Regions from separate parts of the Endozoicomonas montiporae CL-33 genome, predicted to be linked through region 3. Evidence: predicted binding sites of a transcription regulator. Region 3 holds the regulator's gene; each other region holds the start of a gene.
The links. The regulator FNR, encoded in region 3, switches genes on or off when oxygen is low (the NO sensors DNR and NnrR bind a similar motif). The targets are predictions, from matches to a motif close to TTGATNTANATCAA.

Region 1: a site for FNR is predicted at 1,126-1,139, ahead of napF (ferredoxin-type protein NapF). Genes of this name have one in related genera too.
Region 2: a site for FNR is predicted at 1,378-1,391, ahead of EZMO1_RS03465 (sulfatase family protein). Genes of this name have one in related genera too.

Annotation. Positions count from the first base shown of each region.
Region 1 is NZ_CP013251.1:2,428,809-2,431,083, forward strand. Features, by position in the region: gene EZMO1_RS11075 (histidine kinase) at 1-1,095, opposite strand, end outside; gene napF (ferredoxin-type protein NapF) at 1,344-1,865, shown strand; gene EZMO1_RS11085 (chaperone NapD) at 1,862-2,140, shown strand; gene napA (nitrate reductase catalytic subunit NapA) at 2,175-2,275, shown strand, end outside.
Region 2 is NZ_CP013251.1:779,441-781,715, forward strand. Features, by position in the region: gene EZMO1_RS03465 (sulfatase family protein) at 1-1,312, opposite strand, end outside; gene EZMO1_RS03470 (LacI family DNA-binding transcriptional regulator) at 1,671-2,275, opposite strand, start outside.
Region 3 is NZ_CP013251.1:3,665,226-3,667,500, reverse strand. Features, by position in the region: gene EZMO1_RS16790 (adenine phosphoribosyltransferase) at 1-461, opposite strand, end outside; gene fnr (fumarate/nitrate reduction transcriptional regulator Fnr) at 583-1,341, opposite strand; gene hemN (oxygen-independent coproporphyrinogen III oxidase) at 1,772-2,275, opposite strand, start outside.

The DNA.
Region 1 (2,275 bases), 1.2 Mb from region 3:
GGTCATCCATTGGCAACTGTCGTTAGACAGATTTTCCCGATCACTGGCAATGATGCGCAGGTAGCCGTACTGCCTGCCCTTGAATCTCAGAGGAAATTGCTGGTCGTCAACAGACGACGGATGACACTGATGACATTGTTTCTGCTGACAGCATGCATTGTCGGGATTATTATCAGGATCAATACGACGCAGGCTGATTTTTCCGGCATTGCTGTTGATGCACAGGTAACAGCTTCTGAGATTCAGCAATGTTTTCCACTGTGACAGATGGGACTCAAGGGTTACCCGGTCATAGGGGTTGATGCCAATGGTCTGTGACGCATCATAAAGTAGCTGCAGGGCGGTGTTTGACACTTCCAGAGATTGGGTCTTCTGCCTGACCTGTTCTTCCAGTTGACCGTACAACTGGTCGAGTTCATTTGCCATGTTGTTAAACGTGCTGGTCAGCTGCCCCAGTTCATTCGGGTTGTTGTAGTTGAGTGCCACAGCATCGAACTGCCCTGTACGCACTCTTTCCGCAGCAAGGCTCAGTGCTTCAATAGGCAACAGCAGGTGTTTACCAATATAACGGATGGCAACGATACCAATGCATAACATGCCGAACATTGACAGCAAGGTATAAATAAACAGCGTTCTCAGTTTTTGCTCGGTGTCGTTTTGTAAGGCAAATACCAGCGCATCAATCCGGTCAACATAATCCGGCACATAACGAATAAACTCCGGGTGTGAGTCCAGAGACTCCAGCAGTGGCCGCATATGGCCGAACCACTCCTGCCTTAGCAACCGATAACGCTTTCCCAGTTGATTATTAAGCTCTGCCAGCACGGTCAGAGACGGGTTGTTGATGCTCTTGTCGTAGATATCAATCAGCAAACCCAAAGATTCGGTATCAGTCAGCTCAGGGATGAGGATCTGTTCAGACAGTCGCCAGGATTGCATGCGCAGAGAACCGGAAACATTAATGGCTTCGGCATCCGACTTGGTCGCCAAGGCAAACCAGAGAGAGGCCATGACGCTGGTGAATCCCAGCAGGCCAACACTGATGATGACAACCAGTGCTTTGGTTCTGAGAGGGTGAGACGACAACGGGTTCATACTTCCAGGCTAAAGAGTGGTTGGTCAAAATTGATTCAAGTCAATAAACGGTCAATTTGTTGGCCGTACCTCTAATAACCCTGTCCACAGGCTATCAGAAAGCATAAATAGCATGACAGCTTCGTGTATCAAACCCAAGCCGGATTGATAGTGGCTTTTATGTACCTCTAAAGAGGTATGGCTGGGTATTACCCCCTATGTATGGCGCGCTTTTCAGGGCTTTTATGGTGTTTAAAACTTATTAATATATGAACAAAATGTTCAGTATCAACATCATGAAGTCACAAGCCAGTCTGTCCCGTCGCCGGTTTTTACGAGGCAGGTTTAATCACGAACAAACCGTTCGTCCACCCTGGAGTATCAATGAGGCAGCATTCCTCGATACCTGTACACGGTGCACGGAATGTATTGAACGCTGCCCGAATGATTTGTTGAAACAAGGCAGTGGTGGTTTTCCGGAAGCCGACTTTTCAAGTGCTTTCTGCAGTTTCTGTGGTGAATGCCAGCAGGCTTGTCCGGTGGGGGCTTTATCCGATTCTTCAAACAGTCCATGGGCACTCAAGCCTGTGATCGGTGAAAGCTGTCTGGCGACAGCCGGTGTTTATTGTCGTACCTGTGCAGAAACCTGTGACTACGAAGTGATTGAGTTCCGGCTGCGTGTGAACGGCATGGCTGAACCTGATGTTAATCCCGATTTATGCCGGGGCTGTGGTGAATGCTCATCATCCTGTCCGGTTATTGCCATTGAGCTGAAACAACGACACCCATGAAGCACTCTACTATCGATCCGGTCAATGACAAGGCTTTCACCATCGCAGGACTGGTGGTTCATACACTGCCAGGTTGCAGTGCCAGTGTTGCAGACACTCTGAATGGTTTTGCCGGTGTCGAGGTACATCAAGCGGATCCAACGGGAAAGCTGGTGGTCACTGTCGAAGAGCAGGCTGGCGAGAAAACCATGATCGATACGATCAGCCGTATTAACCAGACGCAGGGTGTGATGTCAGCCGCGCTGGTGTATTCCCATCAGGGAACTGAAGACTGAATTCTAAATAACGTCACTGCTCAGGGAGTGAAACATGAAACAAAGTCGTCGTGACTTTATTAAAAGCAGCGCCGTAGCTGCTACCGCTGCGGCGGCCGGGGTCAGTGTACCGGCTTCTGCCAGCCAGCTGATTGC
Region 2 (2,275 bases), 2.5 Mb from region 3:
CTGCTTCACCTGCCAGCAGGTCAACCATGGACTCACCCTGGATGTCGGATGGCACGTTAACGCCAGCATATTCCAGGAAGGTTGGCGCGTAGTCGATGTTCTGTACCATCTCGTTTACAACAGTGCCTGGCTTGATTTTAGCCGGGTACTGCATGACCAGAGGAGTACGGAAAGATTCTTCGTACATGAAACGCTTGTCGAACCAGCCGTGCTCACCCAGGTAGAAACCCTGGTCAGAGGTGTATACGACAATGGTGTTTTCGTGCAGATCGTTGGCTTTCAGGTAATCCAGAACTTCACCAACAGAGTCGTCTACAGAACGGATAGTTGCCAGGTAGTCCTGCATGTAACGCTGGTACTTCCAGATGGCCATCTCTTCTTCAGACCAGTTGGCAGCGTTCTTGTTCATGTAGTCGTTGCGTTCCTGATACGCAGCGTCCCACTCGGCGCGCTGTTCAGGGCTCAGACGCTCCAGCAGGTGAGGCCAGATGTCCTGACGCCATTCTGTTTCGCCAACACCGGTGGTCATCTTCAGGTCGTGACCTTCCTGAGCGTCACGGTAGATGTTCATCTCCTGACCCTGAGCAGCTACACGACCTTCATAGTTGTCGAAATAGGTTTCAGGCACCGGGAATTCAACGTCAGCAAACAGCTGAGTGTACTCTGGCGCAGGCATCCAGTTACGGTGAGGTGCCTTGTGGTGCATGATCAGGGCAAAAGGCTTGTCCTTGTCACGCTGGGAGTCCAGCCAGGTGATGGTCTTTTCGGTGATCATGTCGGTGGTGTAACCGATTTCGGTTTCCACGCCGTCTTTGGTGATCCAGTCCGGGTTGTAGTATTCACCCTGGTCGTTCAGGATTTCCCAGTGGTCAAACTTGAAACCGTCCGGAGTCAGGTTGATGTGCCACTTACCAATGGCAGCAGTGGTGTAACCTTCGTCGTGCAGCAGGTTGGTCCATGTGTCCTGAGAACCATCAAATACCTGACCGTTGTAGTTAAAGCCATTGATGTGGCCAAACTTACCGGTGAACATGGCCGCACGGGATGGACCACACAGGGAGTTGGTTACAAAAGAACTGTCGAAACGGGCACCGTTTTCAGCAATTCGGTCGATGTTTGGCGTAGGCGCCATTTCACCGATGATGTCGCCGTAGGCGCTAACAGCGCGAACTGCGTGATCGTCGGACATGATGTAAATGATGTTCGGGCGCTGAGCTTCAGCCGCTTCAGCCGGTGCTGCTTCGATGGGCGCTGCACTCACTGCCTGAGACAGTGTGCCAGCTACCATCAGTGACAGTAACTTTTTGTTCACTTAGACACTTCCTAGCGTTATATCCAATGCGGGGGGATATTAACGAGACAGAAGTGCCAGCCTGTAAGACATAGATCAATGAATGGTGAAATTTTGAGTTGATTTAAGCTATTTTGTACTTGAATGACGCTGTAAACCCTTAAATTAAAGGGTTTTTTATTCAGTTAAAGGTTTTAAACAAATTGTAAGAAAATATTGTTTTTCTTCATTTTATGCACAGCTTGTAGGTTGGGACGAGCGTGGAACGCGATCTCCCAACACGGTGAGCCAGTTAGTAGAAATCATGTTAACTTCAAACTGGCTTTTCAGGAGATATAAGACAGTCACCGTGTTGGGAGGTCACTTCGTTCGTCCCAACCTACAGGCTTTCCCGTTCGATAAGCTTGGTGGGCTGAATGCGAATATACTCTATATCATCATTGCCCTTGAGAGCATGGAACAGGGTTTCGGCAGCACTGATACCCATTTCAAACTGCTGGTGAGAAATAGTGGTCAGTGGAGGCGTAGTAACGGCAGACTCACGAATGTTGTCGAAGCCTACGACTTTAATGTCTTTTGGAATGCGCAAATTACGTTCGCGGGCTGCCCGGTAAATGCCCAGAGCCATCTCGTCATTGGCAGAAAAAATAGCGTCAGGTATGGTTCCCTGATCAAACAGCGCGCTCATTTTCCGGTAAGCGCCTTCCTCGGTAAAGTCACACTCAAGAATAAAGTCGTGATTAACCGGAACGCCACAAAAGCCCAGAGCAGCAATGTAACCATCCAGACGTTTCTGGTTGTCGTACGAATCTTCCGGGCCGCCCAGAAAATAGACTTCCCTGACGCCACTTTTAACAATCGCTTTGGTGGCTGTGAAGGCGCCGCCAAAGTTATCAATCAGAATGCTATAGATATGAGGTGACTGGATTTCCCGGTCAAGCACCACCAGTGGCAGTTCTTTTGAAGCCATGGAGGTCAGAAACT
Region 3 (2,275 bases):
TCCATAATGGCTGCGGCTTCAATGGTTTTTGCTCCGAGTTTTTCTATCAGCTGAACTGCAGCCAGAAGGGTTCCGCCGGTTGCAATCAGGTCGTCTACCAATAAAACGCGATCACCTTTGTGCAAACTGTCGGCGTGGACTTCCAGGCTGGCGGTGCCGTACTCCAGATCATATTCCACAGAGAGGGTCTTCGCAGGTAGCTTGCCTTTCTTGCGAAACAGAACCAGTGGCTTGTTGAGTACATAGGAGAGGTTGGAGCCGATCAGGAAGCCGCGGGCATCCATGGCGCCAATATGGCTGAAATCCAGTTCCATGTAGCGGTGGATAAAACTGTCCATCACGCCGCGCCAGGCTTTGGGGTTTTCAAAAATAGTGGTGACATCCCGAAATAGAACGCCGGGCTTCGGCCAGTCCGGAACGCTGCGAATCTGGGACTTAAGATAAAAATCGTCGATGATCATGAAATGGCAACCAGTTACTGTGCGTGTGATGTGAGGTTTGGTGGCTGGAACGGAAGCAACCGCCGGATGTGTACATAAGTACTCAACAATCCGGCAGGCTCCTGAATCCGATTACATCAGATCAGTTTGTTGCAATGATCTGCTCAATATCGGCGGCTTTCCCGCCAGCCAGAGAGCATAGTTGAACTGCATCACGAATTTCAATTTCCTTGCCAACGGCTGAAATCAGACCATTTTTCTGGAAACGTGTGAAAACGCGGCTGACCGTTTCTACCGCCAGTCCCAGATAGTTGCCCATTTCATTGCGAGACATGGACAGTCTGAACGACTGGGATGAGAAGCCACGGCGACGAAAGCGGCTGGCAAGATTGATCAGGAACGTAGCAATACGCTCATCTGCATTCTTCTTGGACAGCAGCATCATCATTTGCTGGTCTTCCCTGATCTTTTTGCTCATCAGGCGCATCAGGTGACGACGCAGCTCCGGGAAGTCATCAGACAGCATCTCCAGCTGCTCAAACGGAATTTCACACACCATGGTGGTTTCCATAGCCTGGGCGGATACCGGATACACGTCAGTGTCCATACCACTCAGGCCGAGGATTTCGCTTGGCAGATAGAAGGCAGTAATCTGTTCTTCACCTTCGTTAGTAGCAGTGTAGGTTTTGATGGCACCGGAGCGAACAGCGTAAACGCTGTCAAACGGATCCCCTTCCAGGAACAGGTGCTCACCTTTTTTCAGCGGACGACCGCGTTTAATGATGCGATCCAGATTGTCAATATCTTTCACACTCAACGCCAGCGGCAGGCACAGAGAGCTGAGACTGCAATCCCTGCAGGCCACATGGCTTGGTTGTCGGACGTTGGGCTTGGACGTCATCGAGTGCCCTCAAGGTCTTTAAATGCAAAACGCTGACTATTTTATGGAAAATATTTTGAAAGTGTAAGTGCGGTGTTGACCTACGAATGTTGATATTGATCGTTTTTTAAACTTAATTCGGCAAGTCGCATTTTGTTGCGGTTAATGCCTAGTCTCGTTGGTGGATGTTTTGTTCTTTTTTGGGGTTTTGAGCAGGTTTTTTGCGACTGGTTTGTACTGGGTTTCATCAGGAGCAATGTTTTGTTGTGTTGCTCTGTGGGGCTTCTATGGAATTATTGTGTAAAAAACGTGTCAGGCAAGGCTGATTTGATGAGGGAATATTCTTGTGGCTCTGCCTTCAGTTGATCATAGTGCCGGTGTTTTTGCTGACTGTTTTTGGGGGAATCAAAGGTTAACCGGTTAAAGTGAGTTAACCTTTGAACGTCTGAGCTTAAATAACTTTAGAAAAATGCTTCACATTATTTTGCTGCTGAAAATAACGGTCAAACACCATACAGATGTTTCTGATCAGCAGCTTGCCAGCCGGTGTTACTTCCAGAACTTCGGGTGTCACTGAGACCAGTCCGTCTTGTTCTAAAGGCTTTAGATTAATCAGTTCAGACAGGAAGTAAGTCGGAAAATCGATTCCGTATTGCTGTTCAATCATGGCTGGCTCAAGCCTGAAATGACAGATCAGCTCGTTAATAACGCTTTGGCGAATCTGGTCGTCTTTCGTCATTTTCAAGCCGCGATGCAAAGGCAGCCGGTTTTCATCAATGGCTGATTGATACTCGGCCATGTCTGTATGGTTCTGTGCGTAGGTTTTTCCTACCTTGCTGATTGAAGATACGCCCATCCCTACCAGATCGCACTGGCTGTGTGTGGTGTACCCCTGAAAGTTGCGATGCAGTGTGCCTTCTTCCTGGGCAATCGCCAGTTCATCATCGGGCAGTGC